DNA from 3 places in the Micromonospora sp. NPDC049047 genome. Region 3 is predicted to be linked to each of the others. Evidence: predicted binding sites of a transcription regulator. Region 3 holds the regulator's gene; each other region holds the start of a gene.
The links. The regulator HrcA, encoded in region 3, represses chaperone genes, less so after heat shock. The targets are predictions, from matches to a motif close to GGTTNGCACNCTCNNNNNGAGNGTGCNAACC.

Region 1 (9,801 bases), on a different contig from region 3:
GAACGATTGCGGACAACCCCAGCCGCGCGGCAGCAGAAGTAAGGTGCTGGGCCGCGAGCGGTGTCCGAACGCACACAAGGACGGTACGCACTGTGGTCTCCTCTCCGCCAACGAGCAGACCATGACGGGGTCGGCTGAGGAGGGGGTTCCCGGCAATCCTTCGAACTTTTCCGACAGTTGGGGCAAAAGCCGCAATTTCTAGGACGTTTTCGATCACAGATGTGTGAGCCGTCAACGGTCCGGGTACCGGGAGGGCCACAGGCCGGGAACGGTGCGCCTGCGCGGCCCGCCGCCCGGATGCCGGCCACATGGATTTCTCGCGGAGCCGCGCGGGAGGAGGGGTGCTGATGTCGAACGTACGTAGACTGCCCGGGCCCATCGTCGATCTCTGGGACTGGCAGCGGCTCGGTGCCTGCCGAGGTCGGGACAGCGCCCAGTTCTTCCACCCCGACGGCGAGCGAGGCTCCTCCCGGCTGCGTCGGGAGTCGGCCGCCAAGGCGGTCTGCCGCGCCTGCCCGGTTCGGGCCGAGTGCGCCGCGCACGCCCTGTCGGTTCGCGAGCCCTACGGCGTCTGGGGTGGTTTCAGCGAGTCGGAACGGCTCCGACTGCTGGCCGTCGGTTGGGAGGACCTCGCCGACCGCCGGCACGCCCGGGTCGACGTCGCCCGACTGGAGGCCCGACTGGGCAGCCCACACAAGTCGGCCATCCCGATCCAGCAACGCCACGTCGCCTGACCCCACACGTCCCTGATTTCGCGAAACCGCGCTCCCGGTTCGGGGGCGCGGTTTCGCGTCAGCCCACGTGGTGAACCTGCCGCACTGATGGGCGCTTTGTCCGGTCTGAGGGTCGTTGACCTGTGACCGGGTGCACCCGTGGCCCGGAATCATGGCCGGGCCGGGGTCGTTACACACCCTGACGATCGCAGCACCACCGCCCCGCCGCCCCGCCCCCGGGGCTGGAATGCGGGCCGGGGCCTGGTCGTTGCAGTCCCCACGAACGACCGCCCGGTCACCGCCCCACGGGGGTGCCGATGGATGGGCCGCCCCCGGAATGACAGCGGCCCCCCGGTCGTTACACACGGACCCGGCACCGCAAGCCCCCGGGCTCTGCTGGTCGCCGAAAGACTTCCCCCCTTTTGCAGCGCCGGACGAGGTGCTCACATCCGCAGCCCTCAGGCGGGTGTCCTTACCCCCGAAGGAGCTACCCCCATGAACACGATCTTCCGTAACAGCGTGCTGTCCGTTGCTGGTCTCGCGTTCGCCGGTGGTGTGTTCGCCGGCCCGATCGCCGCCCACACCAACGCCGTGGACGCCAAGCCGGTCGCGGTAGCGGTGCAGGCCGACAAGCCGGACCCCGCCAAGCTGATCCCGCACGGCACCCAGGGCAACCAGTCCCACATCGACCTGAACGACGAGCAGACCGCCAACGTCAAGGCGATCATCGCCGCCACGAAGAAGGCCGGTCTGCCGGAGCGGGCCGCCGTGATCTCGATCGCGACGAGCCTGCAGGAGTCGAAGCTGGAAAACCTGGGTCACCTCGGTGACATGAACGACCACGACTCGCTGGGCCTGTTCCAGCAGCGCCCGAGTTCGGGTTGGGGTACGCCGGAGCAGATCACCGACCCCGAGTACTCGACGACGGCGTTCCTCAAGGGCCTGCGTCAGGTTGACGGGTGGCAGGACATGCCGCTGACCGTGGCCGCGCAGACCGTGCAGGTCTCGGCGTACCCGGACGCGTACGCCCAGTGGGAGCAGCAGGCTGCCGACCTGGTCGGCCAGTACTGGAACAGCTGACCCACCGCACGACCCGACCGTTGGCCGGCACCCCACCCGGGTGCCGGCCAGCGGCGTCTTCGGCTGGTCCGCGGCTGGATGCGCGACTCAGCGGGTAACCCCGAGCCGCCCGGATCGGTGACGCTGGGACATCCGACGGGCAGCGTTGGTGGCCAACGCCCCGGCGATCAGCGCGGTCAGCACCCCGACCAGTTGGATGAACTGTCCGGTCGCCACGTCGGCTCCGTGCCGCCCGAGCAGGTTGTCCACCCCGGTCGGGCTGATCAGGAACCCGACGGTCACGAACAGACCCAGCAGCGCGCCCACCGCGGGCGACCAGCGCCACGGTACGAACGCGACGAAGACGGCGCCAGCCAGCAGGATGATCATCCCGGGCGGTACCGCTATGGGGAACTCGACTCCGGCAGCCCACAGCATGGCGATGCCCGCGGCGCCGACGACGAGGCCGGCGATGGTGAAGGTCCGTGCGGTAACAGTCATGACTTCACCCTGTCCCGATACGGTCCGGCCCACGTCCGCCCGGCGACGTCATCGCGGATACGGCAGGCTGCGTACGCCGGCCGCGGGTCAGCGGACGGTGACGGTGACCGTGTGCCAGCCGGTCGCACCGTCCGGGGCGACGTCCTGCGTACGCTCGGTCTGGGTTTCGCCTGTCGCGTCCGTCGCCCGGACCTGGAGCCGGTGCTCGCCCGGCGTGGCGTCCCAGCGCCAGGACCACTGCACCCAGGTGTCCACCGACACGGTCGGGGCCAGTTGGGCCTGCTGCCAGTCGCCGCCGTCGACGCGTACCTCGACCCGGCTGATGCCCCGATGCTGGGCCCAGGCCACCCCGGCGACGGTTACCGGGCCGGCGGTCAGCCGGTTACGACTGCGGGGGGCGTCGATCCGCGACTGGGTCTTGATCGGCCCCTGGGCGGACCAGCCGCGCGGCACCCAGTACGCGTCGAAGTCGGCGAACCGGGTCAGTTCCAGCTCGGTCACCCACTTGCAGGCCGACACGTAACCGTAGAGGCCGGGCACCACCATCCGGACCGGGAAGCCGTGCTCGACAGGCAGTGGCTCGCCGTTCATGCCGACCGCCAACAGCGCGTCCCGCCCGTCGCGCAGCGCGGCGGTGGGGGTGCCGCAGGTCCAGCCGTCCACCGACCGGCCGACGACCTGGTCGGCGTCGGCGTCCGGGTCGACCTCGTCAAGCAACTCCCGCAGGGGTACGCCGAGCCAGCGGGCGTTGCCGATCAGGTCCCCGCCCACCTCGTTGGAGACACAGGCCAGCGTGACGTACCGCTCGACAAGTGGACGGGCCAGCAGATCCGCGTAGCTGTAGGTGCGCTCGGTACCGACCCGCCCGTGGATACGCAGCCGCCAGGTGTCCGGATCCACCTGGGGCACCACGAGCGCCGTGTCGATCCGGTAGAACCCGAAGTTCGGGGTGACGTACGGCGCGAGTTGGGCGAGTGCCAGGTCCGCGCCGGCTGGCACGGCCGGTGCGGGGGCCACCGGCGCGGGCAGTCGGATCGCGTCCCGGGCGGCGGACACTCCGCGCCGACCGGCCAGCCACCGGCCACCCAGACCGGCTACCGCGGCGGTGCCGAGCAGTGCTCCGCTGGCGGTGAGGAACCGCCGTCGAGAATCGGGGTCGACCTCCGCGGGACCGGCCGGCCCGGCCGGGGTCACCGGCACGGGCGCGGGCGCGGCGGGCGTCACCGGCACGGGCGGCGTGGGCGTGGTCGGGGCGGATGGCGTGCTCGGGGCGGGGGGTGACCAGGGCCAGGGGTTCAGCTCGAACGGGCCGGCGATGAACAACCAGAGCACCAGGGCACCCAGCCCGGCACCGACAAGCGAGGGCAACGCGTCGGCCGCGTCCGCACCGGAGCGGGTCACGGCGGCGGCCACGCCGATGGCACCGAACGCGGCGATGCCGGCGAGGCCGAATGCCAGCCGGCGGGCCGCCAGCATGCCGAACAGTGCGGCGAACGCTCCGAGCAGCAGGCCGGTGCCGACCAGCAGTGCGATCTTGTCGGCGGTGCCGAAGAGGTCGATGGCGAACTGCTTGAGCGACTCGGGGACGGCGTCGACGACCACCCCGCCGACCGCTACCACTGGCGCGGACCGGGGGCCGGTCAGCACCGCCACCGGCTCGGCGATTCCGATCGCGACGGCGGCGGCGGTCACTCCGGCCAGCGCGGCGTACCGCCGCGACGTGCTGCTCATCGGCCCAGTGTGCGCGATCATCCTGCCCGGTAGCCAACAACGTCAGCGTTCGGTAAGGACCTGAGCAGACGAACGGGGCACGCCGTCGTCCGACGGCGTGCCCCGCAACGGGTGTCGCTACCGGTCAGAAGCCCGGGCCGTGCTGGTGGCCGTGGCCGTGACCGCCACCGGCGGCGGCCGGCTCGGCCTGCTCCGGCTTCTCGACCACGAGGCTCTCCGTGGTGAGCAGCAGACCGGCGATCGAGGCGGCGTTGGTGACCGCGTTGCGGGTCACCTTCACCGGGTCGATGATGCCGGCCTTGACCAGGTCGACGTACTCGCCCTTGGCGGCGTCGAGGCCGTTGCCCCAGTCCAGGTCGGCGACCTTCTGCGTCACCACGTAACCGTCGTGGCCGGCGTTCTGGGCGATCCAGCGCAGCGGCTCGACGAGCGCCTTGCGGACGACCGAGACGCCTACCTTCTCGTCACCGGTGAAGCCCAGGTCGTCGTCGAGCACCGAGAGGATCTGCACCAGGGCGGCGCCGCCGCCGGGCACGGTGCCCTCCTCGACCGCAGCCTTGGTCGCCGCGATGGCGTCCTCGATGCGGTGCTTGCGCTCCTTCATCTCGACCTCGGTGGCCGCGCCAGCCTTGATGACGGCGATGCCACCGGAGAGCTTCGCCAGCCGCTCGGCCAGCTTCTCCCGGTCCCAGTCGGAGTCGGAGGCCTCGATCTCCTTGCGGATCTGGGCCACCCGGTCGGCGACATCGGCCTTCTGGCCGCCGCCGTCGACGATCGTGGTGTTCTCCTTGTCGACCACGATGCGCCGAGCGGTGCCGAGCACCTCCAGGCCAACCTGGTCGATCTTGTAGCCCAGCTCCGGGGCGACCAGCTCGGCGCCCGTGGAGATCGCGATGTCCTGGAGCATCGCCTTGCGCCGGTCACCGAAGCCCGGGGCCTTGACCGCGCAGACCTTGAGGGTCTTGCGCAGCGAGTTGACCACCAGGGTGGAGAGCGCCTGGCCGTCCACGTCCTCGGCGATGATCAGCAGGGGCTTGCTGTTCTGCAGGACCTTCTCCAGCAGCGGCAGCAGCTCCTCGATCGCCGAGATCTTCTGGGTGGTGACCAGGATGTACGCGTCCTCAAGGACGGACTCCTGGCTCTCCAGGTCGGTGACGAAGTTCGGCGAGATGAAGCCCTTGTCGAACTGGAGACCCTCGGTCACGTCCAGCTCGGTGGTGAGCATGGAGCCTTCCTCGACGGTGATGACACCGTCGCGGCCGACCCGCTCCATCGCCTCGGCGATCAGGTCGCCGATGGTGGCGTCCTGCGCGGAGATCGTCGCCACGTTCGCGATCGACTCCTTGCTGGTGACCTCGGCGGCACGGCCGAGCAGCGCCTCGGAGACCTTGGTGGCCGCCGCGTCGATGCCCCGCTTGAGGCCGGCCGGGTTGGTCCCGGCGGTCACGTTGCGCAGGCCCTCGCGGACCATCGCCTGGGCGAGCACTGTCGCGGTGGTGGTGCCGTCGCCGGCGACGTCGTTGGTCTTGGTCGCCACCTCCTTGACCAGCTGCGCGCCAAGGTTCTCGTACGGGTTGGTGAGCTCGATCTCCTTGGCGATGGTCACACCATCGTTGGTGATCGTCGGCGCACCGAATTTCTTGTCCAGGACGACGTTGCGCCCGCGCGGGCCGAGGGTGACCTTGACCGCGTCAGCGAGGGCGTTGACACCGTGCTCCAGCAGGTGCCGGGCGTCGTCCGAGAAGCTCAGGATCTTCGCCATAAATGTCCCTTCGAAGCGCCATTGCCCCGGCCCGGCGAGCCGGACCGGGGCAGTGACACTGATCGGTTGCTTACTTCTCGATGACCGCGAGGACGTCGCGGGCGGAGAGCACCAGGTACTCCTCGCCGGCGTACTTGACCTCGGTGCCGCCGTACTTCGAGTAAAGGACGGTGTCGCCGACCTGCACGTCAACCGGAACCCGGTTGCCGTTGTCGTCGACGCGCCCCGGGCCCACAGCGAGGACGGTGCCCTCCTGCGGCTTCTCCTTGGCGGTGTCGGGGATCACGATGCCCGACGCCGTGGTGGTCTCAGCCTCGTTCGCCTGGACCACGATGCGGTCCTCGAGCGGCTTGATCGCAACCTTGGTCGCGGTAGTCACGGGCATACCCTCCTGGGGTACTGGTTTCGTTGCTGGCCGGCGGGGCCGACCAGCGTCAATCTGCCTCATGCCACCGGGCGGGGCCGTCGTCGCGGGTGCCGGTCCGCCTGGCGTGCGCACCCGGGTCGCGAGACCCGGAAGCTGGCACCCTCAGGGTGAGAGTGCTAATCGCAGGTTATTCCGTGGCTAGCACTCCGTCAAGGAGAGTGCCAACGCGCCGCTGTCCGTGTCGCCACAGTTCCGCCAGTCGTTACCGCAACACGCCGGTAGCGCCTCGTCCCGGCGTGGCCGTCTCCCTACCGTCGGTTGCCATCACCGGAAGCTGCGGAAAGGGAGCCGAGTGTCCCGGATACCCACCCTGACGTTCCTGCTCGAACAGCTACGCCGCGCACGCCAGGCGCGCGGGCTCAGCCAGGAGGAGCTGGGCAAACTGGTCAACTACTCATCGTCGTACGTGAGTGCGGTCGAGACCGGCCAGAACCCGGTCAAGCCGGATTACGTCGCCCGCGTCGACTCGACCCTGGACACCGGTGGTCTCTTCGTCGGCATGCTGGAGCTGATCCGCTTCCACGCCGCGCCCGACTGGTTCCGCCCCTGGGAGGACAACGAGCGGGAGGCCGCGGCGCTGCGCTGGTACGACCCGGCCGTGATTCCCGGCCTGTTGCAAACCGAGGGGTACGCGCGGGCGATGCTCGGAGTGGGCGGCGAGCTGACCGCCGAGCAGGTCGAGACGCGGGTGGTGACCCGGCTCGCCCGGCAGGCCGTGCTGACCGCCGACCCTCGTCCGCACCTCGTCGCGGTGCTGGAGGAGCACACGCTGCGCCGGCAGCTCGGCGACCGGAAGATCATGCGCGAGCAGCTACAGCACCTGCTGACGGTGAGCAACGAGCCGAACGTGCAGGTCCGGGTCGTGCCGGCCGACGCTCCCTGGCACGTCGGGCTCAACGGGCCGTTCATCCTGGCCCGGCTCGGCAACGGGGCCGAGCTGGCCCACCTGGACAACCAGCTCCGGGGGCAGACAGTGGACGGCCCGAACGACGTTGCCGCCCTGGAGCGCCACTGGGAGACTGTGACCGGCGAAGCGCTGCCATGCCGGCAGTCCGCCCGGCTGATCGAGGAAGTGGTGCAGACATGGACCTGACCCACGCCACCTGGCGCAAGTCCTCCCGCAGCAACAGCAACGGCGGCGCGTGCGTCGAGGTCGCCGACAACCTGCCCGGCATGGTCGCCGTGCGCGACAGCAAGGACCCGGCCGGGCCGGCACTCACCTTCACCCCGGCGAGCTGGCGAGCCTTCATCACCGCCACCCCGACCGGCTGACACCACACCCGACACCGGCCGCACCCCCGCCAGATGCAGCCGGCCGACACCAACATCCCCGCCCGACGCGGCCGGCCGACACCAACACCCCGCCCGACGCAGCCGGCGACACCAACATCCCCGCCGACACCCGCCCCGGTGCCCGCAGGCGTTCACCGCGGCAGAGCCGGCCGCCCGGAGCCGGCCGACTGGCACCACCGTCCCGGCGGCCGAGCCGGGCCGGGACAATGGCCGGGTGGATCTCGATCAGCTGGCGGCGCTGCGTACCCCCGAGGGGTCGGCGGCGCTCACCGCGGCGGCCGAGCTGGCCGGCGGTGATCCGCTGACCGCGGCGTCGGCGCTGCGCGCGGCCGGGGTGCCGCCGACGCTGGCCGCGGCGGCGCTCACCCAGGCCGAGCTGCGGCACCGGGCGGTCGGCAAGTTCGGTCCGGCCGCCGCTGCCATGTTCCTCACCCGCCCCGGGCTGGAGCAGGCCACCCGCCGGGTGGTCGCCGACCATCGGGCCGCCCGGCTGCACGCGGCAGGTGTGCGCACCCTTGGCGATCTGGGCTGCGGCCTCGGCGCGGACGCGCTGGCCGCCGCCCGCGCCGGCATCCGGGTGTACGGGGTGGAAGCCGACCCGGTGACCGCCGCGATGGCCGCCGCCAACGCGGAGGCGGCCGGACTGGCCGAGCTGTTCACCGTCGAGTGCGGGGATGCCACAGCGTTCGACGTCTCCCGGGTCGACGGGGTGTTCTGCGACCCGGCCCGCCGCGCCAGCGGCACCGGGCGACGGATCTTCGACCCGCGCGCCTACTCGCCACCGTGGGACTTCGTGACAGGGCTGGCGGAGCGGGTGCCGCGCACCGTGGTGAAGGTGGCGCCGGGCCTGGACCACGCGCTCATTCCCGCTGGCGCGGAGGCGGAGTGGGTAGGCGTTGACGGCGACCTGGTGGAGGCCGCGCTCTGGTGCGGCGAGCTGGCGGAGGTGCCGCGCCGCGCGACGCTCTACCGCCAGCAGGGCGTCGAGACCCGTCGCCACCAGCTCACCGGCTCGGGTGCCGACGAGGCACCGGTCGGGCCGCCCCGGCGTTACCTGTACGACCCGGACCCGGCGGTGGTCCGCGCGCACCTCGTCGCCGAACTGGCCGGCGACCTGGACGCCACCCTCGGCGATCCGAGCATCGCCTACCTCTATGCGGACCTGCCGACCCGCACCCCGTACGCGCGCTGCCTGGAGATCACCGACGTGCTGCCGTTCTCGCTCAAGCGCCTGCGGGCGCTGCTGCGGGACCGCCGGGTGGGCCGGGTGGAGATCCTGAAGCGGGGTTCCGCGCTGACGCCGGAGCAGCTTCGGCGGGACCTGCGGCTGGCCGGCGACGAGGCGGCGAGCCTGGTGCTCACCCGGGTCGCCGGCGCACCGACAGTGCTGATCGGTCGGCCGGTCGACTAGCGTCGGCGGGGTGGCAGGACAGGGCACTCCGGCAACGGCACTGTTGGTCAAGCGCGGCGTGGCGCACCGCACCCACCCCTACCGGGTGGACCCGGACGCCCCGAACTACGGCGCGCTGGTGGCGGTGGCGCTGGGCGTGCCACCGGAGCGCGTGTTCAAGTCGTTGGTGACCGCTGTCGACGGCGCGTTGACAGTGGCTGTCGTGCCGGTCACCGGCGAACTGGATCTGAAGGCGCTCGCGACGGCGGTCGGCGGCAAGCGGGCGGCGCTTGCCGACCGGGCCGTGGCCGAACGGGCCACCGGCTACGTACGCGGTGGGATCAGCCCGCTCGGGCAGCGCAAGCGACTGCCCACCGTGCTGGACGAGTCCGCGCTGGAATTCCCGACGATCTACGTCTCGGCTGGTCGGCGCGGTCTGCAACTGGAACTGGCAGCGGCGGATCTGATGGCGCTCACCGACGCCCGCACCGCCCCGTTGCAGACCCGCTGACGACTCTCGTTACGTCGATCCCACCGTGGGATACCCAGGGAGTAACAGTCGCGTTGCTGAATTGTTATCGCTCCCAACAAACTTGGCACCTGCGCGGTCTTGTGGAGGCGGTGTGACCCGAAATACGTTGCCGGACACAACAAAAACAACACCTCCCCCACCCCCGAAAGGACCCTGCACATGCGTAAGGGGATCCTCACCATCGCCGCCGTGGGCCTGCTCACGACCGGCGGCTTGACCGCCTGTGGCGACGACTCCGGCGACAAGGCCGCCTCCGCCAAGACTCCCAAGATCGGCGTGATCCTCCCGGACAGCAAGTCCTCGGCCCGGTGGGAGACCGCGGACCGTCGGTTCCTGGAAGAGGCGTTCAAGGCCGCCGGCGTCCAGTACGACATTCAGAACGCCCAGAACGAC
Region 2 (9,801 bases), on a different contig from region 3:
CCCCCGGTCAGCGACGGTGGTTCCCCGTGGCCGGTGGTCGCGGCCGTGCTTGTCGGCTGCTGGACGGTGGCGGTCACGGTGGCTACCCAGGCCGGCGGCTGGGTGGCCGATCAGGTGCTGTTGGGTTTCGGACGGGACCGGGCCGGCTGGCTCTGGCCCGTGCTCGGGCTGGCCACCGTAGTGCTTGTGGGCACACCCGCGCTGCTGCTGGCCGTGCTGCCCCGGTCGGCGGCGGTCCGGGCCACCGGGCGGGTCTGGCTGCTCGGGGCCCTCGCCCTCGGGGCGCTCACCCTGCTGCGGGTCGTGCCACCTGTGCACCACGAGGCGTACCTCGCCGCGTTGGCCGGCGCGGCGTTGCTCACCGCGCTCGCCGTGCGCCTGTCGGCGCGACGCTCGGCCGCCCAGGACCAGCAGCCCCTCGGACGCCGGCGGGGCGTGCGCCGACCCCGCCCGGTGCCGCTGCTCGCGGTCGCCGCCGGGCTGGCGCTGCTGCTGCCGTGGGCCTGGCTGGGCGCGCTCGGCGGGCTCCTGGAGACCGCGCTCGCAGTGCTGGCGGCCGCGGCGCTCGGGGTGCTGGCCGCGACGCTGCTGGATGCGGCCTTCTGGTCGCGGTTCGCGGTCGGCCGGCCACCCCGGCCGGCTCGGCTGGTGCTGGTCGGTGGCCTGGTCGCCGGGGTGGTGCTGCTGCTGCTCGCGGCCGGCACCGGCCAGTCCGGCGCGCAGTTGCCCGCGCTGCTGACCCTGCCACCTGTGGGCTTCGCCCTGGCCTCGCTCTGGGCGGGGACGTGGCGACCCACCGCCGACCCGGCCGACGCCGGACCCGCCGGGCGAACGGCCACCGGCTGGCTGGTGGGCCTGGCCGCACTCGGCCCGCTGGCCTTCACCGACCCGGAAGAGATCACTCTGCTGCTTGTCGGCACCCGCGACATCCCGTTCTGGGTGGCGGCCGCCGCCGCTGCCGGGCTCGCCGTCGCCGCCCTGGTCGCCATCGGGTACGCGGTGCTGCTCGCCCGGCCGACCGCACGCACCCCGAGCCGCCGGGTCGCGGCGGTGGCAGCCGTGGTGCTGCTTGTGGCGTTCGGCGTGGTCGACCTCGGCCCCGGCCAGCCAGGTCTGTACGGCGAGCGACTGCTCGTGGTGCTGCGCGCCCAGGCCGACCTGTCCGGTCTGCCCGCCGGCCAGCCAGGTCGGGCCGGACGGGACGCCCGCGCGGCGAAGGTCTACAAGCGATTGGTGACGACCGCCGAGCGGAGCCAGGCCGACCTGCTCGCGACGCTTACCCGGTTACGCCTCGACCCGGTGTCGTACTACCTGGTGAACGCGGTCGAGGTGGACGGCGGCCCGGCGGTGCGGGCCTGGCTCGCCCGCCGACCGGAGGTGGCCCGGGTGCTGGTCAGCCAACGCCTGCGACCGCTGCCGGCCCCGGCCGGGCAGACCCGGGGCACGGTGCCCAAGCCCACCGGCCCGGAGTGGAACATCAGCCGGATCGGCGCCGACCGGGTGTGGTCGCAGCTCGGGGTGACCGGCGCCGGCATCGTGGTAGGCAGTTCGGATTCGGGCGTGGACGGCACCCATCCGGCGCTGCGCGCCGGATTCCGTGGCGGAGACGACTCCTGGTACGACCCGTGGGACGGCACCCGCAGCCCGACCGACCAGGGCGGGCACGGCACCCACACGGTGGGCAGCGCGGTCGGGCGGGACGGCATCGGGGTGGCGCCGGACGCGCAGTGGGTGGGCTGCGTCAACCTGGACCGCAACCTCGGCAGCCCCGCGCTCTACCTGGACTGTCTGCAGTTCATGCTGGCGCCCTTCCCGGTTGGTGGTGACCCGTTCACCGACGGTCGTCCGGAGCGGGCCCCGCAGGTGCTCACCAACTCGTGGGGCTGCCCGCCGATCGAAGGCTGCGACCGGGGCATACTCCGACCGGCCACCGCCGCGCTGGAAGCCGCCGGGATCTTCGTGGTCGCCGCCGCCGGTAACACCGGGCCGTGGTGCGCGTCGATCGACGACCCACCGGCGCCGTACCCGGACGTGTTGACAGTGGGCGCGGTGGACGCGCAGGGCCGGGTCGCGGAGTTCTCCTCGCGCGGCCCGGCGCCGGGTGGCCCGGGTAAGCCGGACGTGCTGGCCCCGGGCGTGGGGGTGGTCTCGGCGATGCCGGGCGGCACGTACGCGGCGCTCGACGGCACCTCGATGGCGACCCCACAGGTGGCGGGGGTGGTGGCGCTGATGTGGTCGGCGAACCCGACGCTTGTCGGCGACGTGGACCGCACCCGGCAGATCCTGCGGGACACCGCCACGGCGGCCACCCCGACCTACCGCTCCAGCAACCCGTCCGACGCCTGCGGCGCTCCGTCGAACATCACCGGCGCCGGCCAGGTCGACGCCTACGCCGCCGTTCGCGCCGCCCAGCGTTAGACAAGGGCACGTTGCTGACGCCTCGCGTACCGGAAGGACCCTTTACCGACACCACGGGCGGGAGCGCGGATCAGCAGACGGTGATCTAGGGTCGGCGACCATGGACGCCGAGATCACCGTCACTGAACTGACTCCCGACCTGGCCCCCACCGTGGCGCGACTCTGCGAACAGGCTCTCGACCTGCCCGAGGACGCCGCCGAGGCGGCCCCCATCGTGGACGTGCTCTGGCCCCGGGCTGCCGCTGCGGGCCGGCCGGCGGTGGGGCTTGGCGCGTACCGGGGTGCGGACCTGGTCGGGGTGCTGCTCTGCTCGGTGTCGTCGACCGAACCGGGGATCGGGCACGTGGACCTGGTCGCGGTCCTGCCGGCGCACCGCCGCCGGGGCGTCGGCCGGGCGCTGGTGCGGCGGGCCGAACAGGTGCTGGCCGAGCGCGGGGTGACCGAGGTGCTGCTGGTCGGCAACCCGCCGTACTACGCGTGGCCGGGCATCGACGTTCGCTACACGCCGGCGGTCTGCGCCGCCCGCAGTCTGGGCTACCAGCAGGACCGGACGGCCTGGAACATGACAGCCGACCTGTCCTACGACGGGTCGCCGGCACTGCGGTCCACCGAGGCGGCCGAGCGGCGGCTGGCCGATCAGGGCGTCACCGTACGCCGGGCGGAGCTGGCGGACCTGCCGGCGTTGACCGCGTTCGCCCGGTCCACCTTCGGTGGCACCTGGGACGGCGAGCTGGCCGGGTCGGTGGGGCGGGACACTGCCGGCTGTCACCTGGCGGAGCGGGACGGCGAGGTGCTGGGTTTCGCCGCGTACGGGTCGTCCCGGCCGAGCTGGTTCGGGCCGATGGGCACCGCCCCGGCCGCCGAGGGGTCGGGCATCGGTGGCGTCCTGTTGCGGCGCTGCCTGCGGGACCTGCAGGCGGCGGGGCTGACCCGGGCGGAGATCGGCTGGGTGGGGCCGGTGCCGTTCTACTCCGGCAGCGCGGGTGCCCGGATCGAGCGGGTCTTCTTCCTGTACCGGAAAACGCTGACGCAGGGCTAACCAGGGCAAAAAGGGCATTGATTCATTCGCCCGCGTCGGCCATCGATGCCCCCTACCGTCTTGGTAGAGGAGGCAGCCATGACCACGGATGACGACCAGACCGAGGACGGCCCGCCGATCACCTGGAAACCGGTCGGCGAACTCCCCGGCCAACTGCCGTTCGACAGGCTCGACTACGGCGACGCCGAGCAACTGGCGGAGATGACCACCGACGACGAGTCGGTGGCCGCCGAGGAGCCACGGGAGATGGTGGACGCGCCGATCCAACTGCTTCCGCCGTACAGCCGGGCGCAGAAGCGGCGCAACCAGCGACCACTGCCCACCTGACGACGAACGGGGCGGACCGCGTCAGCGGCCCGCCCCGTTCGGTGTCGGAACTGGACTCAGAAGTCCATGTCCCCGCCACCCGGGCCAGCCGGGGCAGCCGGGGTCTTCTCCGGCTTGTCCGCGACGACGGCCTCGGTGGTGAGGAACAGCGCCGCGATGGACGCGGCGTTCTGCAGCGCCGAGCGCGTCACCTTGGCCGGGTCGATGATGCCCGCAGCCAGCAGGTCGACGTACTCGCCGTTGGCGGCGTTGAGGCCGTGACCCGCTTCGAGGTTACGGACCTTCTCCACCACGACGCCGCCCTCGAGGCCGGCGTTGACGGCGATCTGCCGCAGCGGGGCGTCCAGCGCGACCTTGACGATGTTCGCACCGGTCGCCTCGTCGCCGACCAGGTCGAGCTTGTCGAAGGCGGTCTTGCCGGCCTGGACCAGCGCGACGCCACCACCCGGGACGATGCCCTCCTCGACGGCGGCCTTCGCGTTGCGAACGGCGTCCTCGATGCGGTGCTTGCGCTCCTTGAGCTCGACCTCGGTGGCCGCGCCGACCTTGATGACCGCAACGCCGCCGGCCAGCTTGGCCAACCGCTCCTGCAGCTTCTCCCGGTCGTAGTCGGAGTCGCTCTTGTCGATCTCGGCCCGGATCTGGTTGACCCGGCCCTGGATCTGCTCGGCGTCACCGGCACCGTCGACGATGGTGGTCTCGTCCTTGGTCACCACGACCTTGCGGGCGCGGCCCAGCATGTCGAGGCTGGCGGCGTCGAGCTTGAGGCCGACCTCCTCGCTGATGACCTGGCCACCGGCGAGGATGGCGATGTCGGTCAGCATGGCCTTGCGGCGGTCACCGAAGCCCGGCGCCTTGACGGCGACCGACTTGAAGGTGCCACGGACCTTGTTGACCACCAGGGTGGCGAGAGCCTCGCCCTCCAGGTCCTCGGCGATGATCAGCAGCGGCTTGCCCGACTGCATGACCTTCTCCAGGATCGGGAGCAGGTCCTTCACCGACGAGATCTTGCTGTTGGCGATCAGGATGTACGGGTCGTCGAAGACGGCCTCCATACGCTCCGGGTCGGTCATGAAGTAGGCCGAGATGTAGCCCTTGTCGAAGCGCATACCCTCGGTGAGCTCCAGCTCCAGCCCGAAGGTGTTGCTCTCCTCGACGGTGATGACGCCTTCCTTGCCGACCTTGTCCATCGCCTCGGCGATGATCTCGCCGACGGTGCTGTCGCCAGCGGAGATGGAGGCGGTGGAGGCGATCTGCTCCTTGGTCTCGACGTCCTTGGCGAGCTTGGACAGCTCCTCCGAGACGCTCGCGACAGCGGCCTCGATGCCCCGCTTCAGGGCCATCGGGTTGGCGCCGGCGGCCACGTTGCGCAGGCCCTCGCGAACCAGGGCCTGGGCCAGGACGGTCGCCGTCGTCGTGCCGTCACCGGCAACGTCGTCGGTCTTCTTGGCGACCTCCTTGACCAGCTCAGCGCCGATCTTCTCGTACGGGTCCTCGAGCTCGATCTCCTTGGCGATGCTCACACCATCGTTGGTGATGGTGGGGGCACCCCACTTCTTCTCGAGCACGACGTTGCGGCCCTTGGGGCCGAGGGTCACCTTTACGGCGTCGGCGAGCTGGTTCATGCCCCGCTCGAGGCCGCGGCGCGCCTCTTCGTCGAACGCGATCATCTTGGCCATACGGCGTTGTCCTCCTGGACACTCACGGGCCACCCGAGATGTGTGCCTCGAATGGGCCGCCTGGTGTACGCACCTTGGGACGTCGCCACCTGGCGACGACGACGTCCTTCGGCCGGGCCGGATAGCCCGCGACGACCGGCCATGTGCCGCCCCGGCGTCTCCACGCCGGTGCAACCTGGCCCCACCGTCCCGACCATTGGCACTCACGGTATGCGAGTGCCAATGACTTGTTTAGCACTCTCCCCTGCCGAGTGCAAGCACGATGGGGCCGCTCAGCCGAGTTCGGCGGCCAGTCCGGCGCTGTTCACCGGCGCCTCATGGGCGCGCTGCTCGACGTACGTCACAAGCAGACCGAGCAGCTGGGCCAGGTGGGCCGGCAGGGCCAGCGTGGCGGTGACCGCGATCACCGCCACCACCCCGATCGCGGAGCCGGGCGACGCGAAGGGTTCGTCGCCGAACGCCGCGGTGCCCACCCCCTCCAGGCCGCCGGAGATCACGTTGACGATGATGATCGCCAGGCCCACCAGGGCCACCCGACCCAACATGAGGCCGAGCCGGTCGTGGAACATCCGGAACGACCTGCCGATCGGGTCCTGGCGTTCGAAGAGATAGACCGGGCCCGCCATGCTCAGCGCGAACGTCAGGTAGATGCCCGGCAGCACGCAGCAGCAGAACCCGATGCCGACGAGCACGCTGATCAGCAGGGTCCACCCCCACAGCCCGAGGGCCCGACGCAGGCCGTAGCGCAGTGCGGAGTCCAGGCTGCCCGGCTGACCGGACGCCTGCTGCGTGATCACCCAACTGCCCGCGGCCCACCCGACCGCCTGCACCAGCCCGACAAGCAGACTGCCGCCGATCAGCGCCCCGAGAAGGCCCGCCAGATCGACTGCGAAATTGTCAGGCAGTGCGGGAGCCGACGCCGACCCGGACGGGACGGCCCAATCGGCCGGCGGTTCGAGGCCCAGGGAGATCACCGAGAGCACGGCCGCCGGTAGCACCTGGGTGAGCAGCATGATGGGCACCAACTGCCGCCAACCCCGGCGCAGCGCTCCCGCACACCTGCTGAACCAGCCCGCCAGGCCGGCGCCGGGCGGAGTGACAAGGGGATCGTTCGGGTCGAGCCCGTAACCCGGCGGATACCAGCCGACCGGCGCCGCCGGGTACCACTGCTGGGCGGCGTAGGGACCCGCCCCGGGCGGGTAGCCGCCGGTGGGCGGGAACGTCCAACCCTGCGGCGCCGGGTCCCAGCCGGGCGGCGGGCCAGTCGGTGGTACGCCCGGCTGCGACGGGGCCGGTGGCTCCCCGGCCGAGCCGGAACCGCCGAACGGGACGGTCGGATCGGACGAGCCCGGCTCCCCCGGCCCAGAGGGTGGGGTGGGCGGGGGCGGCTGGTCGGTCATGAACGCTCCTCAGCATCGGCTGGAACGGCCACGATCTTCCCGGTTGTCCGCCGATGCCGCAGCCCCGCCGCGCGGGGCCGATCGAGGAGGAGAGCTCAGGCGACGACGCGTACGTGCTCGGCCTGCGGGCCCTTCTGACCCTGGCCGATCTCAAACTCCACCCGCTGACCGTCGTCAAGCGCCTTGTAGCCGTCCATCTCGATCGCGGAGAAGTGAACGAACACGTCCTGACCGCCGTCGACGGCGATGAAGCCATAGCCCTTTTCGGAGTTGAACCACTTCACGGTGCCCTGTGCCACGGTGTACTTCCCCCACTCTGCGCGGTGTCGCCTGACCTGGCGCACGGCACTGCCGGACGCCCACCGGCCACCACCTCAGCGATCGATGACGACCATTGAAAAAGGTGACCGAAATCGCACGCTACACGAGGAGTGAGCGCCGCGCACGGCCACAAATCGGGCGCATTCCGGGGTACGCCGACCGCGCTTGTCGGTCCGGTTTTTCGACGCGCCGGATCCAGGCCGACGCGCTTCCCGGGCACCGGGCCGACCGGCCGACGGGGCCGGCGCTGCCGTAACGGCCACCGCCCCTGTGGTAGGCATGCGGGCATGACCACCGATACGGGCGCGACAGCCCTGCGGCAGGCGGAGATCCGCCGGGTCCGGCCGGAGGACGCCGCCCGAATGCGGGCCCTGCGCCTGGAGATGCTCGCCGACGCACCGTTGGCCTTCCTGGAGACCCTGGCGGACGCGGCGGCCCGGCCGCACACCGAATTCGCCGCCCGGGTCGCGTACACCTCGGCCGGCCCCGGCAACGCGCAGTTCATCGCCGACCCGGGCGGCCGGCTCGTCGGACACGCCGGTGGCACTGTCTCCCCGCACGAACCCGGGCTCACGGTGATCTACGCGGTCTACATCACGCCGGCCTGGCGGGGGCGCGGCCTGCTCGGTGAACTGATCGACGGGGTGGCCGCCTGGTCACGCGCCTGCGGCCGACCGGACCTGCTGCTTGAGGTGGTGGTCGGCAACGACCGCGCCTACCGCGCCTACAAACGGCTGGGCTTCACCGACACCGGCGTGCGCGTCCCCCACCCCACCATCCCGGCCCTGACCGAGCTGCAGATGCGCCGATCGGCCTGACCCGAGGGATCCCCGGGGCGCGACACGGGACGCGTTTCCGGGGGCAACGAGGAACGGTGCTGCCCCCGGAAATCCGCCAGAGATCAGGCGTGGCGTCGAGACTGGACGATGCGGAAGCGGTTGGCCACGTACGCCCCGTCGGTGAGCGCGGCGTTGGCCGCCGCGTTGGCGCCACTGCCGTGGAAGTCGGAGAACGCCGCCGACTGGTTCACGAAGACCCCGCCGGTGAGGTTGCCGGACAGGTGCACCCCGACCTCGACCGCCACCGCCTCGGTGGCGTCCAGCACCGCCTCGTCGGTCGAGTAGACCCCGGCGGTGAGCGCACCCTTCTCGCCGACCGTGCGGCGCAGCAACTCCAGGCTGTGCGCTGTGGAGTCGGTCGCGATGGCGAACGAGATCGGCCCGAACCACTCCCGGCCGTACGTCTCCTCGTCGTCAGCGGTCAGCTTCACGATCGTCGGGGTACGCACCACAGCGTCGGCGTACACCGGGTGGGTCACCGCCCGCGACTCCAGCACCGGCTCGCCGACCTTGGTGACCTCGGCCAGCCGCTCCAGCACCCCGTCGTTGACGATGGCGCCGGTCAGCTCGACGCCCCGGGCCGGGTCGGCGGTGAGCTTGCCGACCGCGGCGGCGATCCCGCCGGCCACCTCGTCGAAGCTCTTGTGCCCCTGGTCGGTTTCGATGCCACCGGCCGGGATGAGGATGTTCTGCGAGGTGGTGCACATCTGACCGCTGTACAGGGTGAGCGTGAAGCCGAGATTGCGGCACATGCCGGCGAAGTCGTCGGTGGAGTCGATGACGACGGTGTTCAGGCCGGCCTTCTCGGTGTAGACCGACGCCTGCCGGGCGTGCGTCTCCAGCCAGTCGCCGTACTCGGTGGAGCCGGTGAAGTCGACGATCTTCACCGAGCGGTGCAGGGCCAGGTCGCTGGCGAGCTTCTCACCGGGGGCCTCGGCCGCCAGCATGATCAGGTTCGGGTCGAAGCCAGCCTCGGCCAGCACCTCCCGGGCGTACTTCACGGTGATCGCCAGCGGGAGCACGGCTCGCGGGTGCGGCTTGACGAGCACCGGGTTGCCGGTGACCAGCGAGGCGAACAACCCCGGGTAGGAGTTCCAGGTCGGGAAGGTGTTGCAACCGATCACCAACGCCACCCCGCGCGGCACCACGTGGAACGTCTTGGTCATCCGCAGCGGGTCACCCTTGCCGGCGGCCTTCTCCCAACTGGCAGTGCCCGGATGCCGGGTCATCTCGGCGTACGCGTACGCCAACGCCTCGAGCGCCCGGTCCAGTGCGTGCGCGCCGCCGGCCTGGAAGGCCATCACGAACGCCTGCCCGCTGGTGAACTGCACAGCGTTCGCCAACTCGAAGATGTGCTTGTGCAGCCGGTCCAGAATCTCCAGGCAGACCCCCACCCTCGCCTGCGGGCCGGCGTCACGCCAGGCCGGCAGCGCGGCGGAGGCGGCGTCGACAAGCTCGCCGGGGCCGGCATGCGGGTACCGCACCGCCAGCTCCACCCCGAACGGGCTCGTCTCGGTGGCGACCCGTGCGCCGGTGCCCGGCTGGTCGAGCGGGAAATCACCACCGAGGTACGCCTCGAAGGCGGCCTTACCGTCGGCGGCGGCGGTCTCGCCGTACACCCGGGGGCTGGGAGATTCGGGATAGGCGGACCAGTAGCCCCGCTCCGTGATCGCGGTCAGCGCACGGTTGAGGGTGTCGGCGTGCCTCTCGTACAGGGGATGCGGGGTCTCCGTCATGCCCGCCATCATGCCTGAGTCACCTCGGCGAGCAGTAGCGCC
Region 3 (9,801 bases):
GGGCGGCCGGGTCGGCGAGGAAGGCGGCCCAGCGGGCCATGTCGGTGGCGGTGCTCCAGAGCTGGGCGGCCGGGCCCACAGCGCCGAAGTCGGTGGGCGGCTCCGGGTGTGCCTCGTCGGAGTACGCGTCGACCAGGAACCCGGTGGCCGCCGTCGGCCGAGGGGTCACGCCGGTGTCGGCCAGCCCCAGCGGGGTCAGGACCCGGTCGGCGAGCGACTGCGCCCAACTCTCGCCGCGCAGCCGGGCGACAAGTTGACCGAGCACGGCCATGCCGAGGTTGGAGTAGTGGAACCGCCGGGCCGTCGGCAGCACCCGCTCGGCCCGGTCCAGCTCGGCCACCAGTTGGTCGTCGTCCGGCGCGCGCAGGCTGTCCCAGACATCACCGAACGGCTCGCGTTGCAGGCCAGCGGTGTGCGACAACAACCGGCGGACGGTCAGTTCGCCGTGGGCGGGGAGGTCCAGGTGCCGGCCCACCGGACCGTCCAGGTCCAGCAGCCCGTCGTCGCGGCACTGCAGGACCAGCACCGCGGTGAACGTCTTGGTGACCGAGCCGATCCGGAACTGGGTGCCCGGTTGCAACGGGCTGTCGGTGCCGGTCGCGCCGACGGTGCAGCTCCACAGCGGTCGGTCGGCCCGGTGCAGCGCCGCCGACACCGCGGGCACCCGGGCGTCGGCCTGCACCCGGCGGACCAGCCGACCCAGGCGCTCGTCCAGCCGGGCGTCGAACCCCGGACCCGCGCTCACGCCACCGCTCCACGTCGCCGCACGCGGCGCGGTAGTGCCACGCCGAGCCGTCCGGTCCGCCCGCTCACGCCAGGTTCCGGGCGAGCATCGGGCCGAGCGGCGCGCCACCGAGCAGGTGCGCGTGCACGTGGAACACTTCCTGCCCGCCGTACGCGCCGGTGTTGAACATCAACCGGAAGCCGTCGCCGAGCAGGCCCTCGTCCTCGGCCACCGCGGCGGACGTCGCCAGCACGTCGGCGGCCAGCGCCGGGTCACCCTGGGCGAGCGTCGCGACGTCGGCGTAGTGCTCCTTCGGAATGACAAGGACGTGCACCGGCGCCTTCGGGTCGATGTCACGGAACGCGAGCGTGGTGTCGGTCTCCCGGACCACGGTGGCCGGGATCTCCCCGGCGACGATGCGGCAGAACAGGCAGTCGGATCCCATCGGGGCAGTGTAAGGACTAACGGGCCGGGGGCGCTCCGGCGCAGCATGGGCCTGTTCGCAAGGGCCCCCGTGAACGCCTGCGGTAGTCGGAAGGGGCCCTTCCGACACCTCGGTCGGGGCTGGGGCAGGATGGCCGGCATGACGGATCGGGCGGTACTGGTGACCGGGGCCTCACGCGGGATCGGCCGGGCGGTGGCGACGGCGTTCGCGGCCGGTGGTGACCGGGTGGCGATCCACCACCGCGACTCGGCCGACGCGGCCGAGGAGCTGCGCACGCAACTGCCCGGCACCGGGCACGTGGTGGTCCGCGCCGACCTCACCGACCCGGCTGCGGTCCGGACCATGGTCGACCGGGCCGCCGAACTGCTCGGCGGGTTGGACGTGCTTGTCAACAACGCCGGGACGTACGGCGACCGGGACGACCCGCACCCGATCTTCGGCGCCTCGTACGAGCAGTGGCAGCAGCGTTGGCAACAGGTGCTGGCGACCAACCTGACCGGTGCCGGCAACGTCATCTGGTGCGCGGCGCAGCACATGCGGGAACGCGGCGGGCGGATCGTCAACGTCTCGTCCCGGGGCGCGTTCCGGGGCGAGCCGCACCAGCCGGCGTACGGCGCCAGCAAGGCGGGGCTGAACGCGCTGGGCCAGTCCCTCGCCGTGGCGCTCGCCCCGTACGGCATCGCTGTCGCCACCGTCGCGCCGGGCTTCGTGGCGACCGACATGGTCACCGAGTACCTGCGCGGTGCGGAGGGTGCGGCGATCCGGGCGCAGAGCCCGTTCGACCGGGTGGGCCAACCGGAGGAGATCGCCGCCGCCGTGCACTGGCTCGCCTCGCCGCAGGCCGAGTGGGCCTCCGGCACGATCGTCGACCTCAACGGCGCCTCCTACCTGCGCAGCTGATCCCGCACCCGGCGGCAGATCACCTGGTCGATCAGGTGGCTGGCGGCACACGGGCGGGTAAAGGTCTCCGACATGGCCGAACCCGCGCTGCTTGACCTCACCGCCGACTACCGGGTGGCCGATGGCCACGACGACGACCCCGTCCTGCTGCGCCCGGACGGCACGCCGGTGCAGACCTGGCGGGAGGACTATCCGTACGCCGAGCGGATGGACCGCGACGAGTACGACCGCGACAAGCGGCTGCTGCAGATCGAGCTGCTCAAGCTCCAGGACTGGATCAAGGAGTCCGGCGAGCGCCTGGTGATCCTCTTCGAGGGTCGGGACGCCGCCGGCAAGGGCGGCACCATCAAGCGGTTCATGGAGCACCTCAACCCGCGCGGCGCGTCAGTGGTGGCGCTGGCCAAGCCGGACGAGCGGGAGGCTGGCCAGTGGTACTTCCAGCGCTGGCTGGCGCATCTGCCGGCCGCCGGTGAGATCGTGCTGTTCGACAGATCGTGGTACAACCGGGCCGGCGTCGAACGGGTGATGGGCTTCTGCTCCCGCAAGGAGTACCTGGAATTCCTGCGGCAGGCCCCGGAGCTGGAACGGATGCTGGTGCGCTCGGGCATCCGGTTGGTCAAGTTCTGGTTCTCCGTCTCCCAGAACGAGCAGCGCACCCGGTTCGCGATCCGCCAGGTCGACCCGGTCCGACAGTGGAAACTGTCCCCGATGGACATCGCCTCACTCGACCGGTGGGACGAGTACACCGAGGCCAAGGAGGCGATGTTCTTCTGGACCGACACCGCGGACGCGCCATGGACGGTGGTGAAGAGCAACGACAAGAAGCGGGCCCGCGTCGAGGCGATGCGGCACGTGCTGCACCGCTTCGACTACACCGGCAAGGACCCCGCTGTGGTCGGCACACCGGACCCGCAGATCATCGGGCCGGCCGGGCTGGACCTGGGGCCGGAGGAGGAGGTCGTGCCGGTGTTCCCGCGGCCCTGAACGGTCACCAGCGGCCGAGGCGGGTGGCGAGCACGCTGAGCGCCGCCACCCCGGCGGTCGAGGTACGCAGGACCGACGGGCCGAGCCGCACCGGCCGACCGCCGGCCTCGCGGAACGCTGTCAACTCGGCCGGGGCGATGCCGCCCTCCGGGCCGACCACCAGGACGACCTCACCGGTGGTCGGCAGGTCGGCGGTGGTCAGCCGCTCGTCGGCCTCCTCGTGCAGCACGAACCCCGCGGCGGCGCCGCCGATCCGACGGGCGACGGTGGCGGTGGACTCGTCGGGCGCGCCGGCCACCACCGGCAACCACGGCCGGCGGGCCTGCTTGGCGGCCTCCCGGGCGGTGGCCAACCACTTTTCCCTGGCCCGTACGCCCCGGTCGCCGCGCCACTGGGTGACCGAGCGGGACGCCGCCCAGGGCACGATCTCGTCCACCCCGACCTCGGTCATCGCCTGCACGGCCAGCTCACCCCGGTCGCCCTTGGCGATGCCCTGCACCACCACGAGCCGGGGGACGGGCGCGTCCGCGTACCCCCGGGAGGTGACGGCCACCTCCAGGCTGCCCCGGCCGACGGCGGTGACCACTGCGGCGGCCGTGCCGCCCCGACCGTCGGCGAGCAGCAGCTCCTCACCGACGCGCAGCCGCTGCACGGTGGCCGCGTGGTGCCCCTCCGGACCCGCCAGGGTCAACGCGTCACCGGTGGGCAGCGCCTCGACCAGGAACAGCGGCGCGGACACCTCAGGCGTGCCCGTTGAACGCGTCGCGCATCCGGGAGAAGAAGCCGCCCTGCTTGGACAACTCGGCGACCTCCTCACCGCGGGTCTTGGCGAAGTCGCGCAGCATCTTCTCCTGGTCCGGGTCGAGCTTGGTCGGCGTCCGCACGTCCAGGTGCACGTAGAGGTCGCCCCGGCCGGTGCCGCGCAGGTGCGGCACGCCCCGGGCGCGTAGTCGCAGTGTGCTGGCCGGTTGGGTGCCGGCCTTGACGTCGACGGTCTCCTCGCTGTCCAGGGTCTTGATGGTCAGCCGGGTGCCCAGCGCCGCCGCGGTCATCGGCACGGTGACCCGGCAGTGCAGGTCGTCACCCTTGCGGGAGTAGACGTCGTGCGGCCGCTCGTGGATCTCCACGTAGAGGTCACCGGCGGTGCCGCCACCCGGGCCGACCTCGCCCTGCTGGGCCAGCCGGATCCGCATGCCGTCCTCGACGCCGGCTGGGATCTTGACGGTCAGCGAGCGGCGGGTGCGCACCCGGCCGTCGCCGGCGCAGGTGGGGCAGGGGTGCGGGATGGTGGTGCCGTAGCCCTGGCACACGGTGCACGGCCGGGCGGAGACCACCTGGCCGAGGAAGGTGCGCTGCACCGACTGCACCTCGCCCCGACCGGCGCACGCCTCGCAGGTCGCCAGGTGGGTGCCGGCGGCCGTGCCGGCGCCGGAGCAGGTGGTGCAGAGCACCGCGGTGTCGACGGTGATCGGGGCTTCGACGCCGAAAGCCGTCTCGTGCAGGTCGAGTTCGAGACGCAGGATCGCGTCGGCACCGGGCCGGGTCCGCGGTCGAGGGCCGCGGGCGTTGCCGCCCGCACCGCCGAAGAACGCGTCCATGATGTCCTGGAAACCGACGAACGGGCCGGCGCCGCCGGGGCCACCGGGGCCGCCGGCACCACCGCCGCCCGGGGCGAGCGGGTCGCCACCCAGGTCGACGATCTGCCGCTTCCGGTCGTCCGAGAGGACCTCGTACGCGGCGTTGATGTCCTTGAACTTCTCCTGAGCCTCCGGGTCCGGATTGACGTCCGGGTGGAACTGGCGTGCCAGCTTGCGGTAGGCGCGCTTGATCTCGTCATCGGAGGCTTCCCGGCTCACACCGAGGATGCCGTAGTAGTCCCTGGCCACTGCGTTCCGTGTCCTCATGTTCGTCTCGCGTTGCGCCGATCCGGCGGCGATCAGCCGGCCGTCGGCCCTGACTGGTCAGTTCTGGGCCAGCAACTCGCCCACGTAGCGTGCCACGGCGCGCACCGTGGCGATGGTGCCGGGGTAGTCCATCCGGGTCGGCCCCAGCACCCCCAGGCCACCGACGATCGTGGCGCCCGGGCCGTACCCGGTGCTGACCACCGAGGCGGCCCGCAGGTTGTCGAACTCGTTCTCGTCGCCGATCAGCACCCGGGTCGTGCTCGGCTCGGTCTCGCCGATGAGCTTGAGGAGCACCACCTCCTCTTCCAGCGCCTCCAGGATCGGACGCAGCGAACCCTGGAAGTCGAGCAGGCCGCCGCGGGTGAGGTTCGCGGTGCCGGCCAGCGCGATGCGTTCCTCGTGCCGCTCGACGAGCGTCTCCAGGAGCACCGTGGAGAGCGTGGTCATCGCCGGACGCAACTCGGCCGGCACCTCCTCGACGAGCGCCTGCACCAACGGCGGCGTGTCGGACAGCCGCGCGCCGGCGAGCTTTTCGTTTGCCAGCCGGCGCAGGTCGATGACGTCGTCGGCCGGCACCGGAGCGGGCAGCTCCACAAGTCGTTGCTCGACCCGCCCGGTGTCCGCGATCATGACGAGCATCAGCCGGGTGGTGGAGATCGGCACCAACTCCAGGTGCCGCACCGAGGAGCGGGCCAGGCTCGGGTACTGCACGACGGCCACCTGCCGGGTCAGCTGGGCGAGCAGTCGCACCGTGCGGTGCACCACGTCGTCGAGGTCGACAGCGCCGACCAGGAAGCGCTCGATGGCCCGGCGTTCCGCCGGGCTGAGCGGCTTGACCCGGGACAACCTGTCGACGAAGAGTCGGTAGCCGCGGTCGGTGGGCACCCGGCCGGCACTTGTGTGCGGCTGCCGGATGTAGCCCTCCTCCTCCAGCACGGCCATGTCGTTGCGGACCGTGGCCGGGGAGACCCCGAGCTGGTGCCGCTCGACAAGCGCCTTGCTGCCGACCGGCTCCTGGGTGGAGACGTAGTCTTCGACGATCGCGCGGAGCACTGCGAGTTTCCGGTCGTCGAGACCCATCCTCCGCACCTCCTGTCGCACGTCGGCCGCCGGTGCCGTGGCCCCGGTCGGGCCGTCCTGGCACTCGACTGTAACGAGTGCCAGTCTACGTCGGTGTACCCGCCGGCGCGATGATCAACGAACGTCCACTGGTGCGGCGTTGCCACGGGCACCTACCGTGACACGCATGACTGAACCTCCTCGCCCTCCCGGCGCGGGTGACCCTGGTAACTACCCGCCCGAGCCGACCTCTCCCGGCTCGTACCCGTCGGCCGAGCCACCCACCGCACCACTGTCCGGGGCGCCTGGCCCGGGCGGCTATCCCCCGGCCGGTGGCTATCCGCCGCCTGCCGGTGACCAACCGCCGTCGGGCGGCTACCCACCGGCAGGTGGCTACCCACCGCCCGGGGGCTACCCGCCCGGTGGCTACCCGGGTGGCGGATATCCGACCGGCGGCGCCTACGGCGGCCCCGGCGGCGGTTTCGCCAGCAACGAGGACAAGACCTGGGCGCTCGTCGCGCACTTCGGCGGTGCCGCCGGGATGATCCTCAGCGCCGGGGTGCTGGGCTGGATCGGCCCGCTTGTGGCGTTGCTGGCGCGGGGCAACCAGTCCCCCACGACGCGCTCGCACGCTACGGCGGCGCTCAACTTCCAGCTCCTCTGGTCGATCGTCGGCCTGGTCGGCTGGGTGCTGTCCTGCATCCTGATCGGCTTCCTCGGGGTCGGAGCGGCCGTCATCCTCGGCACCGTGTTCGGCATCGTCGCCGGCATCAAGGCCAACGAGGGCCAGCTCTACCGCTACCCGATGTCGGTCAACTTCATCAAGTGACCCGGCCGGCCGCTCCCCCGGCCGGTCGGTGCCCCGCTGCCCCGCTCCGGGGCGGCGGGGCTGGCTCAGGGCAGCAGGTCGCGCACTACCGCGTCGGCGAGCAGCCGCCCGCGCAGGGTGAGCACTGCCCGACCGGCCGCGTACTCGTCGGCGGCCAGCAGACCGTCGGCGAGCGCCCGCTCGGCGCCGGCCCGGCCGGCGGCGTCGAGCACCGCCAGCGGCAGGCCACTGGCGAGCCGCAGCCGCAGCATCACGTCCTCCATGTGCGCCTCGTCGACAGTGAGCACCTCCCGGGCCAGGCCGGGAGACGCACCAGCGGCCAACCGCTTGGCGTACGCCGAGGGGTGTTTGACGTTCCACCAGCGCACCCCGCCGACGTGGCTGTGCGCGCCCGGCCCGAGCCCCCACCAGTCCGCGCCGCTCCAGTAGAGCAGGTTGTGCCGGCAGCGGGCGTCGTCGGTGCGGGCCCAGTTGGAGACCTCGTACCAGGAGAGCCCGGCCGCGTCGAGGGCGGCCTCGGCGGCCAGGTAGCGGTCCGCCGCCACGTCGTCACTGGGGTACGCCAGCTCGCCGCGCTTCATCCGGGCGGCGAGCCGGGTGCCGTCCTCGACGATCAGGGCGTACGCGCTGACGTGGTCCACCCCCGCGGCCACCACCTGCTCCAGCGAGGCGGCGAAGTCCTCGGCCCGCTCCCCCGGGGTGCCGTAGATCAGGTCCAGGTTGACGTGCTCGAACCCGGCGTCGCGTGCCTCCAGGGCGGCGGCGGTGGCCCGGCCGGCGCTGTGTTTGCGGTCCAGGATCGCCAGCACCCCCGGGGAGGCGGACTGCATGCCCAGCGATATCCGGGTGTAGCCGGCGGCCCGCAGCAGCTTCAACGATTCCGGGGTGACCGACTCGGGGTTGGCCTCGGTGGTGACCTCGGCGTCGGCGGCCAGCCCCCAGGTGCTGTCGATGCCGTCGAGGATGCGGGCCAGGTCGTCGGCGGGGAGCAGGGTGGGGGTGCCGCCGCCGACGAAGACGGTGTCGACCCGGGGCGGCGGGCTGTCGCCCAGCACCCGGGCCGCGAGGGCCAGCTCGGCCAGCACGGTGTCGGCGTACCCGTCGCGGCTGGCACCGCCGCCCAGCTCGGCGGCCGTGTAGGTGTTGAAGTCGCAGTAGCCGCAGCGGCTGGCGCAGAACGGCACGTGCACGTACACGCCGAAGCCGCGCGCGCCGACCGCCGTGGTGGCGGTGGCGGGCAGCGATCCGTCGACGGGGACGGTCTCACCATCTGGAAGGAGGCCGGGCATGGCCACTAGTGTGCCCGGCATGACCTCTCCCGACGTCCTCGTGCGGGTCGCCACGGCCCGTGGGGTGACCACCCTCACCCTGGACAGCCCGCACAACCGCAACGCGCTCTCCACCGGCCTGATGACCCAGCTGCTGGCCGGGCTGGGTGACGCGGTCGCCGACGAGACGGTCCGGGTGATCGTGCTCGACCACACCGGCCCGGTCTTCTGCTCGGGCGCGGACCTGAAGGAGACGGCAGCGGCGTACGCCAGCGGCACAGTGCCCGCCGGGATGCTCGGTGACGTGCTCGCGGCGCTCTGGGAGTGCCCGAAGCCGGTGCTGGCCCGGGTGGGCGGGCCGGCCCGGGCCGGCGGGCTCGGCCTGATCGCCGCCGCCGACCTGGCGGTCTGCGCCGACGAGGCGACGTTCGCGTTCACCGAGGTGCGGATCGGGGTGATCCCGGCGGTGATCTCGGCGACCGTGCTGCCCCGGCTGCACCCGCGCGCCGCCGCCGAGCTGTACCTGACCGGGGACACCTTCGACGGTCGGCGAGCCGCCGAGATCGGCCTGGTCACGGCCAGCGTGCCGGCGGACGGGCTGGACGACGCGGTGCGGCGCTACTGCGACTCGCTGGTGCGCGGCGCCCCGGGTGCCCTGGCCGGCGCGAAGGAGCTGCTGCGCCGACCGGGCACCGCCGAGCTGCGCGCCGACCTGGCCCGGCTGTCCGCCCTGTCGACCGGCTACTTCCTCTCCGAGGAGGGACGCGAGGGGGTCATGGCCTTCCGCGACAAACGACCGACTCGATGGGTGGCCGCTCTGGGCGGTGGTTCTGCTGATCATGCCGGGTAGGACGGGGACCGCCGGGACGCCGCCGGTGAGCCGCGGCGCCCCCGCGTCCGTTCGGTCGGGTCACCAGGCGGTCGCGCCGCCGTCGACCGGGTAGTTCGCTCCGGTGATGTACGACGCCCGGTCGGAGGCCAGGAACACCACAAGTTCGGCGACCTCCTCGGGTTGAGCGAACCGCTTGAGCAGCGTCTTGCCGGTGATCGCGTCCCGAGCCGCCTGGTTGTCGCCCAGGTCGCGCTCGCTTGCCGGGCTGATGATCGGCCCCGGGCTGACCGCCACCACGCGGATCCCGTGGGGTGCGCCTTCGAGCGCAAGCTGTCGCGTCAGGCCGATCACGCCGGCGTTGGCGGCGGTGTGACCCACCATCGGGGGTACGTGACCGGCGATCATGCCAGCCATGGAGGCAGCGTTGATGATGACGCCGCCGCCCCGCTGAACCAGATGTGGCCAGGCGAACTTCGACACGAAGTACGGCATGTCCAGTTCACCGGTGATGGTGTAGCGCCAGTCCGCCACGGAGAAGTCCGGCATCGGGCCGAAGCGCAGGGCGGCGGCGTTGTTGTAGACCACGTCGAGCCCGCCGTAGACCGTTGCGGCGTCCTCGACGAACGTCCGCACCTGTTCCGGATCGGTGAGGTCGACAGGCGCGATGCCGGTCATCTCACCGCCGGCGCCACGAACGAGTTCGACAGTCTCGTCGTTGCCGGCGACCTGGATGTCGGCCCCGACGACCTTCGCGCCTTCCCTGGCGAAGATCTGCGCCGCGACGCGCCCCAGGCCGCCGCCGGTGCCGGTGATGAGCACAACCTTGCCGTCGAGCGTTCCCATGGCATTCCTCCTC

Region 1: the regulator HrcA is predicted to act here: its motif matches at 6,285-6,315, upstream of groES (co-chaperone GroES).
Region 2: the regulator HrcA is predicted to act here: its motif matches at 5,658-5,688, upstream of groL (chaperonin GroEL).

Annotation. Positions count from the first base shown of each region.
Region 1 is NZ_JBEZEY010000014.1:49,740-59,540, forward strand. Features, by position in the region: gene AB0B86_RS21690 (response regulator transcription factor) at 1-91, opposite strand, end outside; gene AB0B86_RS21695 (WhiB family transcriptional regulator) at 348-734, shown strand; gene AB0B86_RS21700 (hypothetical protein) at 1,209-1,793, shown strand; gene AB0B86_RS21705 (hypothetical protein) at 1,881-2,273, opposite strand; gene AB0B86_RS21710 (molybdopterin-dependent oxidoreductase) at 2,361-4,004, opposite strand; gene groL (chaperonin GroEL) at 4,129-5,766, opposite strand; gene groES (co-chaperone GroES) at 5,837-6,151, opposite strand; gene AB0B86_RS21725 (helix-turn-helix transcriptional regulator) at 6,486-7,286, shown strand; gene AB0B86_RS21730 (DUF397 domain-containing protein) at 7,277-7,465, shown strand; gene AB0B86_RS21735 (methyltransferase domain-containing protein) at 7,701-8,897, shown strand; gene ybaK (Cys-tRNA(Pro) deacylase) at 8,908-9,387, shown strand; gene AB0B86_RS21745 (substrate-binding domain-containing protein) at 9,568-9,801, shown strand, end outside.
Region 2 is NZ_JBEZEY010000009.1:63,105-72,905, reverse strand. Features, by position in the region: gene AB0B86_RS16450 (S8 family serine peptidase) at 1-2,418, shown strand, start outside; gene AB0B86_RS16445 (GNAT family N-acetyltransferase) at 2,519-3,457, shown strand; gene AB0B86_RS16440 (hypothetical protein) at 3,536-3,784, shown strand; gene groL (chaperonin GroEL) at 3,841-5,463, opposite strand; gene AB0B86_RS16430 (hypothetical protein) at 5,736-6,863, opposite strand; gene AB0B86_RS16425 (cold-shock protein) at 6,959-7,162, opposite strand; gene AB0B86_RS16420 (GNAT family N-acetyltransferase) at 7,472-8,002, shown strand; gene paaN (phenylacetic acid degradation protein PaaN) at 8,086-9,759, opposite strand.
Region 3 is NZ_JBEZEY010000006.1:77,637-87,437, reverse strand. Features, by position in the region: gene AB0B86_RS11985 (serine hydrolase domain-containing protein) at 1-745, opposite strand, end outside; gene AB0B86_RS11980 (histidine triad nucleotide-binding protein) at 810-1,169, opposite strand; gene AB0B86_RS11975 (SDR family oxidoreductase) at 1,308-2,069, shown strand; gene ppk2 (polyphosphate kinase 2) at 2,142-3,053, shown strand; gene AB0B86_RS11965 (16S rRNA (uracil(1498)-N(3))-methyltransferase) at 3,058-3,792, opposite strand; gene dnaJ (molecular chaperone DnaJ) at 3,794-4,939, opposite strand; gene hrcA (heat-inducible transcriptional repressor HrcA) at 5,015-6,037, opposite strand; gene AB0B86_RS11950 (DUF4870 domain-containing protein) at 6,204-6,845, shown strand; gene hemW (radical SAM family heme chaperone HemW) at 6,911-8,134, opposite strand; gene AB0B86_RS11940 (enoyl-CoA hydratase-related protein) at 8,154-8,963, shown strand; gene AB0B86_RS11935 (SDR family NAD(P)-dependent oxidoreductase) at 9,024-9,788, opposite strand.